One region of the Micromonospora sp. B11E3 genome, then DNA from elsewhere that is predicted to be linked to it. Evidence: riboswitches for the same ligand, from Rfam matches in the RefSeq annotation. Region 1 holds a riboswitch; each other region holds the start of a gene.

Region 1 (3,265 bases):
TCCGCCCGCGCCCCGCCGTCCAGCTCGTACGTCCGCGGCGCGGCGAACCGTACGGTGATCTTCCGGCCCCGGGTGATCCGCACGAACGGCGACTCGTCCGAGCGGCCGGCGGCCATCCGCCCGAGCGTCCGCGCCCAGTCCACCGCGCCGGCCGCCGTGGCCACCCCGACCTCCAGCGCGCCGTCGTCGGGGCGGGCGTCGTCGAACGCGGGAATGCCCCCGGTGATCGTGCCGACGTTGCCGAACAGCACGCAGCTCGCCTCGCCGTCGAACCAGTCGGCCCCGTCCACCCGGACCCGGGTGCGGACCAGCTCACCGCGGACGTGCCGCAGCCCCGTCCACACGTACGCCAGGCGGCCCAGCCGGCCCTTGAGCCGGCGGTCGGCCTCGCCGATCAGCTCGCCGTCGAAGCCGGCGCCGGCCATCACCGCGAAGTGCTCGCCGTTGAGCCGGCCCAGGTCGAGCCGGCGCCGCCGGCCGCTGAGGCCCACCCGCACCGCCCCGGGCAGGTCGGCCGGGACGCCCAGGTTGGTGGCGAAGAGGTTCGCCGTCCCGGCGGGCAGGATCGCCATCGGCACCCCGGTGCCGGCGAGGGCGTCGGCGCAGCGCTGCACCATGCCGTCGCCGCCCCACACGAAAACCAGCCCGGCGCCCCTGTCGAGCGCCTTGCGGACCTTCTTCGGCGCCTTGCGGCTCTTGGACACCTCGTACCAGAGCAGGTCCTCGACGCCGGCGCCGACCAGCGTGGCGCGCAGCTCGTCGAGGCCGCCGCCGAGGGTCTTCTTCCGGTGGGCGACCACCGCGACGGTGCCGACGCGGCCCGGGGCGGCCTCGTCGGGCCTGATCAGCGTGCTGGCGCTCATGCCCGCCGGTGTTACCCAGCCGGCCCGGAGTCCACGCGTCCCCGACCCCGGGCCCTGGGACGCGAGCGCCCGGCCGGAGGACCGGCCGGGCGCTTCGGTGTGCCGGGTCGCCGGGCCGCATCGGCCGACGACCGTGCGTCAGAGGCTGAGCCGCTGGCCGGGGAAGATCAGGTCGGGCTGGTCGCCCACCACCCGCTCGTTCCTCTGCCACAGCGCGCGCCAGCCGCCCCGGACGTCCTTGGCCTGCGCGATCTCCGACAGGGTGTCCCCCGACCGCACCACGTAGGTCCGGCCGCCGCCGGTGGCCGGGGCGCCCTTCGTGGTGTCCCGCTTGCTCCGCGACGCCGGCTTCTCGATACGCGAGGACCGCTCCTTCTTCGGGGCGGCCTTCGTCTCCGACCTCGGGCTGTACGTCTTGGTCGAGCCGCCCTTCCTGCCGCACGTCGGCCACGCCCCGATGCCCTGGCCCCTGAGCACCTTCTCGGCGATGCGGATCTGCTCGCCGCGGGTCGCCAGGTCGGCGCGCGCGGCGTACTTCCTGCCGCCGTAGCCGGCCCAGGTGCCCTGCGAGAACTGGAGGCCCCCGTAGTAGCCGTTGCCGGTGTTGATGTGCCAGTTGCCGCCGGACTCGCACTGGGCGATGGCGTCCCAGTTGACCGCGGCCTGGGCCGGGGCGGCGGGCCCGAACAGGGCGACGACCCCGGCGACGGCGCCCGCGGCGACGGCGGCACGGAGAGCGGTCACCCGACGGTGGCGGGCGATGTATTCAGTTGCCATGGTGATCCTCCACGCCGACGAGGTGAGCTGTCGGGTTCGGGCCGAGGAGCCCGGCCGCCGGTGGCGGCTTCACCCCGAGGTGACGGTGCACCGAGGAACGTTGGGTCCCCCGCTCCTGCCCTGAGGACAAGGTGCCGACGGCCGGCGGCAGGATTAGGCGTTACCGACCGTGGTGTCCACGTTCGTGGACCCGACCGACGTTAGGCACCATCCGCGACGGCCGCCCACCTCTTGTCACCTTCGTCACCCGCTCGGGCGACGGGCTCCACAGTCGAGGTGCGCCGCCGCGCCGGACGTGCATGGCAGCCGACGGACCGATTCCGACCCGGCCCTCCCCACACAGGGCGGCGGTCACACATCGTGGTTTCCGTCCGGTCCCGCCCATCGCGGGGGCGAGCCATCCCCCACTCAGGTCAGTGCGGCGGGCGCTGGCCCAGCCCGCGCGCGGCGACGTCGGCCGTGCAGCTCAACTCCCCGGGAGCGAGCTGGACGCGGCTCGGCCGCCACACCTCCGCCCGCTCACCGTCGACGCGGGCCAGCAGGCAGTCGTACTGGCTGCCGCGCAGCGCCACTCCGACGACCCCGTCCACCGCCGCGACCTGCTGGATGATCAGGGGATCGAGGTCAAGGCCGGCCAGCGCCGCCCGGACACCCTGCTCCGTGGGCGCGGCGTGACCGGACAGGACGCGCCGCAGATCGTCCTGGGTCGACCCCGGGATCTCCACCGGCCGGACGGCCCGCGGCGGGCCCTCCGGACAGGACACGAACGCCCGCGCCAGCGCCTGCTGCTGACCCGACGTCGGATAAACCCGGTAGTTGTACCGAAGCTGCACACAGAGCACCATAGCTCCGACCTGTGACCATCCTGGACAGGGCACGATCGGACCTTGGCGACCATCCCGCGCGGGCCTTCACCCCCGACCCTGAAGGGCGGAGCACTGGCCCGCGTCTCTTGGTAGCAGCCGGCCAGCAGGAGCAACACGGCCGCCGCCAATCCCGTCCCGCGAACCCGTGACCCCCGCACGGGAGCATTGTCTCCGCTCGCCCGACCGGCGGCTGTCCCGGACGCCCCGCGCCGAGCATCCATCGGCGACGGCCACGGCACCTCCCGCCCACATCAGCTCCACAGGAGGCACACCCGGCCTGGTGGACCTTCGGTGTCGAAACCAGCGGTCGTGAGAGGGGCCCGCACGGCAGAACCGGCCGGCGCCGTCGTGGCGCCGGCCGGCTCGTACCTGTCCTCCGCGGCCCTACAGGGTGCGGGCCAGCCGGTCGGCGAGGACGCGGGCGAACCGGGACGGGTCGGCCAGCTCGCCGCCCTCGGCGAGCAGCGCCATGCCGTACAGCAGCTCGGCGGTCTCGGCGAGCGCGTCGGACTCGGCGCCCTGCTCGTGGGCCTTGCGCAGCCCCTCCACCAGCGGGTGCCCCGGGTTCAGCTCCAGGATCCGCTTGACCTGCGGCACCTCGTGCCCCATCGCCCGGTACATCTTCTCCAGCGTCGGGGTGATGTCGTGCGCGTCCCCGACCACGCAGGCTGGCGAGGTGGTCAGCCGGGTGGAGAGCCGGACCTCCTTGACGTTGTCGCGGAGCTTCTCGGTCATCCAGGTCAGCAGGTCGGCGTACTC
Region 2 (3,265 bases), on a different contig from region 1:
AGTCGTGGCTCGTCAGCGGCGAATTCGGACCAGGAAGCCATGCCGGCATCCTATCGAACAAATGTACGATCAGCGACCACGACACGCAGGTCCCCCGAACCGGTCGCAGCGGCTGTCACCAGGCTCGCTATGGTGTTGCGATGCTGCTCTCCGACCGCGACCTCGTCAGCGAGCTGAACGCTGGCACGCTCGCGCTGGAGCCGTTCGAGCCGACCCTGGTGCAGCCGTCGAGCATCGACGTGCGCCTCGACAAGCTCTTCCGCGTCTTCAACAACCACCTCTACACGCACATCGACCCGTCGCTCCAGCAGGACGACCTGACGTCGGCGGTGGAGGTGCCCGACGGCGAGCCGTTCGTGCTGCATCCGGGCGAGTTCGTGCTCGCCTCGACGCTGGAGGTGATCTCGCTCGGCGATCAGCTCGCGGGCCGCCTCGAAGGCAAGAGCTCGCTCGGCCGGCTCGGGCTGCTGACCCACTCGACCGCCGGCTTCATCGACCCGGGCTTCTCCGGGCACGTCACGCTGGAGCTGTCCAACGTGGCGAACCTGCCGATCACCCTGTGGCCGGGAATGAAGATCGGGCAGCTGTGCATCTTCCGGCTCTCGTCGCCGGCCGAGCACCCGTACGGGTCGGCCGTCTACGGCTCGCGCTACCAGGGGCAGCGCGGCCCGACCCCGAGCCGGTCCTGGCGGAACTGGCGCACCTGGCCCACCCGCTGACACCGCCCGGCGGCGAGCAGGGGCCCCCGTCCCGCAGGGGCCCCGTACCCGTCAGCCGGGGCGGCCGTAGCTGTTGACCTGGCCGTCGTCGACGCGCTTCATCTTGATCGGGACGCCGGCCTGGGAGGCGTGCACGACCCAGCCGCCACCGACGTACATGCCGACGTGGTGCAGGTCGGCGTAGTAGAAGACGAGGTCGCCGGGGCGCAGGTCGGCGCGGCTCACCCGGGCGGTCACGGCCCGCTGCCGGGCCGCGTTGTGCGGCAGCGAGACGCCGGCCCTCGCCCACGCGGCCATCATCAGGCCGGAGCAGTCGAACGCGTTCGGGCCCGCGGCGCCCCACACGTACGGCTTGCCGATCTGGGCGCAGGCGAACTTGACCGCGATCCCGGCGCCGCCGCCCGGGTAGCTCGCCGGGCACGGGGCGGGCCGCAGCGCGCCGCCGCCACCGCTGCCGTACACCTTGATGCGGAGCTTCTGCAGCCGGTCGATCTCGGCGTTGATCTGCTTACGCTTCGCCGCGAGCTGCGCCTCCGTGCGGGTGAGCTGGGCGACCATCTCGTCCAGCGGCTGCTTCTTCGCGGCCAGCCGGTCGCGCAGGTCGACGACCGTCTGGACGTCGCGCTGCTGGCGGTGGGCGAACTGGTCGAGCAGCTCCAGCTGCCCCAGCATCTGGCTCGCGGAGCGGCTGCCCAGCAGCGCGTTCACGGCCGAAAGATTCTCACCCTTGTACGCCTCGACGGCGAGGCCGTTGACCTTCGCCATCGCCTCGTCCACCTGACGCTGCAACGGCCCGATCTGCCGGGCGAGCGCGTCGGCCTGCTTCCGCTTCGCGGCGAGGTCCTGGCGGGTGGCGTTGTGCCGCTCGATGAGCGGTTCGAGCTTGTTCCAGTCCTGGTCGATCTGCTGCTCGATCTCGGCGACCGACGGCTCGGCGTGGGCCGGGGGCGCGACGCCCGCCAGGACGACGGCGGCGCCGGCGAGGGCGGCCAGGGCGGTGGTGAAGCGTGACCAGCGTGGACGCGGCGCAGCCGGCATCCGGTCGGCGTGAGCCGACCGGCGCGACGGGCGCCGCGGGGCATGGTGTGCCACCGGGCTCCGTTCTCCTTCTTCCGTACCGCCTACCGGGTTAGCTGACGGGTTCGGGCGGGAAGGGAAAGCGCCCTACCGCAGCGAGGCTGCGGATTCACCCCGGCGTACCTGGGTCCCCGGCTCGCCCGGAGGCGACTCGGCGGTGTCGGGCCGTCACCGCCCGGTTTAGGCGGCGCTGTGACCGGCCGACGGTTGACCAGAGTAGAGACGGCTGTTACCGATTCGCAACCCGACGGGCTGTGACACTCCGTATGACCGGGGTCTCCGTAGCTTTCCTTCACTCGATATCGAGAACCGGAAAGGTATTGACCCCGCGGGGCGGCGGCGGGAGGGTGGCCTCACCCAGACCCTCACTCGGGAGGTTCGATGCCCCGATCCAACCTACCGGCGAGCAGACGCGTCCTGCTCGCCGCCGTGGTGGCAGCGGCCACCGCGGTCCTACCCTTCGCCGCCGGGCCCGTCGCGGCCGAGCCGCTCGGCACCGGGTCCGCCGACGCACCCACCGATCGCCAGCAGCAGTACGCGGCCGCCGCGGCCGAGTACGGCGTACCGGAGAGCGTCCTGCTCGGCGTGTCCTACCTGGAGTCCCGGTGGGACACCCACGCCGGCCGCCCGAGCACGAGCGGCGGGTTCGGCCCGATGCACCTGACCGACGCCGAGCGGGTCGCCTCGGCCGAGGCCGCCAGCGCCCATGTCGACGAGGGCGAGGACCCTCGGGGCGACGACTCCCGGCCGCTGGTGGTTCCCGAGTCCGGCCCGGCCGAGCCGGCCCCGGCGCTGCCCGGCCTGCGGACCCTGGAGGCCGCCGCGGGGCTCACCGGTGCCAGCGAGGAGGCGCTCATCGCCGACCCGGCCACGAACATCCGCGGCGGGGCGGCGCTGCTCGCGTCGTACCAGAAGGAGCTGGCCGGCCCGGTCGGCGCCGACAGCGACCCGGCGGCCTGGTACGGCGCGGTGGCCCGCTACGCCGGCGCGGACACCGAGGACGCCGCGGCGGCCTTCGCCGACGAGGTGTACGGCCAGATCAACGCCGGCGCGAGCCGGACGACCGACGACGGGCACCAGGTGACGCTGACCGCGCGCGCGGTCGACCCGGACGAGTCCGCGGTGAACCGCCTCGGGCTGCGGCGCGCGGAGCGGCCGGACGGCCTGGAGTGCCCGGTCGGGCTGCCCTGCGAGTGGATCCCGGCCCCGTACGCGAAGACCGGCCCCGGCGCCGGCCAGTACGGCAACCACGACCTGGCCAACCGGCCGGAGCAGCAGAAGATCGAGTACATCATCATCCACGACACCGAGGGCTACTTCACCCCGAGCGTCAACCTGGTGAAGCGGGCGGACTACCTGGGCTGGCACTACACGCTGCGCTCGGTGGACGGCTACATCGCCCAGCACATCAAGGCCAAGGACGTCGGCTGGCACGCCGGCAACTGGTACGTCAACGCCAAGTCCATCGG
Region 3 (3,265 bases), on a different contig from region 1:
ACCTGGAGGTCCGCGTCAATGGCGCCAACCGCTGCCTTCAGAACATGCTCCTGGCCATCTACGACGGCACCGCCGTCCCCGCGCCGTCGTCCCTGCCGTCCACCGGCTGCTACTGCTGACGGCCGCACGTGGCGTCGCCGCTCTCCACGCCGGGAGCGGCGGCGTCACGCCCCGGCGACCACGCCCGCCGACGCGTGGTCAGCCGCGCGGGCGCCGCGTACGGGGCGAGGTCAGCCCCGCGCGGGCGCCGCGTACGGGGCGGAATCAGCCCCGCGTTGGCGCCGCGTACGGGGCGGAATCAGCCCCGCGTTGGCGCCGCGTACGGGGCGAGGAGGGCCAGGACCGCGGCCGGGTCCTCGACGTGGGCGTTGTGGCCCAGGGCGGGAAGGGTGACGACCGGGCGGCCGAACTCCCCGAGCTGAGCGTCGCTGACCATCGGGTCGTGCTCGCCCCGGGCCAGGACGACGGGGGCGTCGGTGTCGGCCAGCAGGGCCGGCAGGTCGGGCGCGCCGACCGCGAACGCCGCCGGGTCCATCGCCAGCCGCCACCGGCCGTCCTCGCGGCGCAGCCCGGCGTCCACCGCCGGATCCTCCGGGGCGAGCAGCCCGGTCAGGCCGGAAACCCGCAGGTAGCGGCGGGCCGCCTCGTCCCGGTCGGCGAACCAGGTGACCGGGCGGGCGGCCAGCTCGCGGGCCCGGTCCAGCTCGGCGGCGGACCACACGGCCTTGACGCCGAGCGCCACGACGGCGTCGACCGGCAGCCGCCGGCCGCGCGCGGCGAGGGCCAGGGCGACCACCCCGCCCAGCGAATGCCCGAGCAGCACCAGCCGGTCCCCCGGCCGCAGCGTCTCGGCCACCCGGTCGGCGAACCCGGCGAACGAGTAGCCGGGCAGCGCCGGGGAGCAGCCGTGCCCGGCCAGGTCGGGCGCCAGCCAGCGGCCCGGCCACCGGTGCTCCAGCAGCGGCGCGCAGCGCAGCCACACCTCACCGGTGGCGCCCATGCCGTGCAGCAGCACCACCACGCGTCGGGTTCCGGTGTCGTCGGTCATGGGGCGCAGTGTCCCACCGTCACCGGCGCCGGGCGAGAGCACGGACCGGCAGACGACACCGGGCGCCGGCTCGGGGAAGCCGGCGCCCGGTGTGCGGGGAGGAGGGGTCAGGCCGAGTAGCCGCGGGTGGCGGCCCAGTTCGCCAGCGCGATCGTGCTGATCCAGTACGACGGCACGGCCGGGTTCGCCGAGTCGGCGATCCGCACCGTGCGGCCCTGGTCCTCGTACCCGACGACGGCGATGTAGTGGCCGCCGGGGAACGAGTGCCAGCCCCCGTCGACGTCGGTGGCGGAGCCGGCGATGTTCACCACGACGCCCCGCCCGGCCGAGATCGCCCTGACCACGTCGGCCTGGAGCTGGTCCATCTGCGCCGGGGTGGCGGCGTTGCCCGGGATCATCCGGGTCTTGTAGGGGCTGCCCTTGACCATCTGGTTGAGCACCCGGGTGGTGTCCTCGGCCGAGTTGGTGCCCATCTCGGTGGTGCCGAGCTTGACGCCCAGGGTGTCCTGGTCGCTGGCGATCCCGGTGGCCGACAGCGCGTTGCGCACGGCGGCGGGGCCGCAGTTGTAGTAGGTCGTCTGCGCCTGGTAGTCGTAGTCCAGGGCCTTCGACGACGGCGGCTTGGGGGCGGCCGGCTTCGACTCGGACCGCGTGGGGGCGGCCGTGGCCGTCAGGTCCGGGTTCGGCGCGGTCGAGGTGGCGCTCGGCGCGTCGGTCACGGCCCGGGCCTGGCCCCGGGTCGCCGCGCCGTCGAGGCGGGGGGCGATCTCGGCGACGGCCGTCGTGGCCTGCCGGGGGGCGGGGGCGTCGTCGCCGTTCGCGAGCAGCGCCCCGGTGCCGGAGGCGAGCAGGAGCGCCGCGGCCGAGCCGGCGACGATCCGGTACGGCCGCCGGGCGGCGAGACGCCGCAGCTGCTGCTTCAGGTTGTCGTTCACGCGTTCCTCCACGGGACGAACAACCAAGAGGTGTGCTGGTGCTGCACGAGGATGGAACTCCTTCCGACACCGCCTACCGGGTTAGCTGACGGATTCGGGCGGGAAGATCGCCCTACCGCGGGCCGCGGCCCGCGGATTCACCCCACACGTGCACTGGGTCCCCGGTTCGTGCTGGTCACGATTGAGCGGGTCGGCGCGGCGTCGCCTCTTGCGATCGGTTACCGCACCGGACGGGCCGACACTACTGGCCGGTCGCCGGCCTGCCAACCGGGCGTCACCTGCTTAAACCTTCGACGGCCGATTTTTTTGCGGCACATCCGGGAACTGACGTGACTCAATGGGATAGGCGACCATTCCGGCGCCGCCGGTCGACAATCGGACAATCGGTCGTGATCGTCGGGGAATTGCGGTCGCCACACACACCGAATGGTTGCCGACGCCCGTTTCCGAGGCGACGTGACCGGGCTCACCCGGCAAAGTTCGGCCCGTCGGCCCAGCATGTGGGCAGGCCGGGGCCAGTCAGGCCGGGCCGGGGCCAGTCAGCCCGGGCCGGGGTCAGTCAGCCCGGGCCGGACGCCACCGGGCCACCCACGCGGGGCCGGGGTCAGCCGGCCCGGGCCGGACGCCACCGGGCCACCCACGCGGGGCCGGGGCCAGTCAGCCCGGGCCGGACGCCACCGGGCCACCCACGCGAGGCCGGGGTCAGCCGGCCCGGGCCGGACGCCACCGGGCCACCCACGCGGGCCGCCGGGACGAGGCCGCCGCGGGGGCGACGGGCGCCGGGGCGGGACGGGCCCGCTCAGCCGCGGCGGACGCCTCGGCCACCAGGATCCGGGCGGCCTCGGCGGCCAGTTCGGCGTCGCGCCAGGCGGCCCGCTCCCGCTCCGCCGCCGCCACGTACCCGGCCCGCCTGCCGTCGCGTACCGCACGGGCCAGCACGACCTCCTGCTCCACCGGGTGCCGCCGGGGGTCCCAGCCGCCGCGTCGGGCGAAGACGTCGCAGAGCTGCCCCATCGACAGCTCGCCGCGCAGGTGGGCGGCCGTGGCGGCGTGGTGCAGCCAGCGCTCGCGGGCCGCGTACTCGGTGGGGGTGCGGGGGGTGCGGGGCGTCGGCAGGGCACCCGCGCCGCCGAACCGGCGGGCGGCCGTCTCCGCCGCGTCGTACGCCCGCCAGGCCCGCTCGGCGGACTCCTGCGCGGCGAGCCACGCGTCGCGGCGGCGGCGGGCGGTCCGCGCGGCGCCGGCCGCCGCCACGGCCACCTCCTCGGCGTACCGGCGCAGG

The links. Region 1 has a riboswitch for cyclic di-AMP ahead of ABGB16_RS26420 (transglycosylase family protein). Riboswitches for the same ligand answer to the same signal wherever they lie in the genome.
Region 2: another riboswitch for cyclic di-AMP. It lies ahead of ABGB16_RS02800 (NlpC/P60 family protein); the one in region 1 lies ahead of ABGB16_RS26420 (transglycosylase family protein).
Region 3: another riboswitch for cyclic di-AMP. It lies ahead of ABGB16_RS06110 (C39 family peptidase); the one in region 1 lies ahead of ABGB16_RS26420 (transglycosylase family protein).

The regions. Positions count from the first base shown of each region.
Region 1 covers NZ_JBDPMC010000069.1:9,000-12,264, reverse strand. Annotated here, with positions in the region: gene ABGB16_RS26425 (diacylglycerol kinase family protein) at 1-863, opposite strand, end outside; gene ABGB16_RS26420 (transglycosylase family protein) at 1,002-1,640, opposite strand; cyclic di-AMP (ydaO/yuaA leader) riboswitch at 1,643-1,810, opposite strand; gene ABGB16_RS26415 (helix-turn-helix domain-containing protein) at 2,054-2,473, opposite strand; gene htpG (molecular chaperone HtpG) at 2,891-3,265, opposite strand, start outside.
Region 2 covers NZ_JBDPMC010000003.1:112,779-116,043, forward strand. Annotated here, with positions in the region: gene ABGB16_RS02790 (pyridoxamine 5'-phosphate oxidase family protein) at 1-41, opposite strand, end outside; gene dcd (dCTP deaminase) at 141-719, shown strand; gene ABGB16_RS02800 (NlpC/P60 family protein) at 771-1,757, opposite strand; cyclic di-AMP (ydaO/yuaA leader) riboswitch at 1,824-1,963, opposite strand; gene ABGB16_RS02805 (peptidoglycan recognition family protein) at 2,178-3,265, shown strand, end outside.
Region 3 covers NZ_JBDPMC010000007.1:86,045-89,309, forward strand. Annotated here, with positions in the region: gene ABGB16_RS06100 (M23 family metallopeptidase) at 1-119, shown strand, start outside; gene ABGB16_RS06105 (alpha/beta fold hydrolase) at 299-1,048, opposite strand; gene ABGB16_RS06110 (C39 family peptidase) at 1,156-1,995, opposite strand; cyclic di-AMP (ydaO/yuaA leader) riboswitch at 2,039-2,181, opposite strand; gene ABGB16_RS06115 (hypothetical protein) at 2,686-3,265, opposite strand, start outside.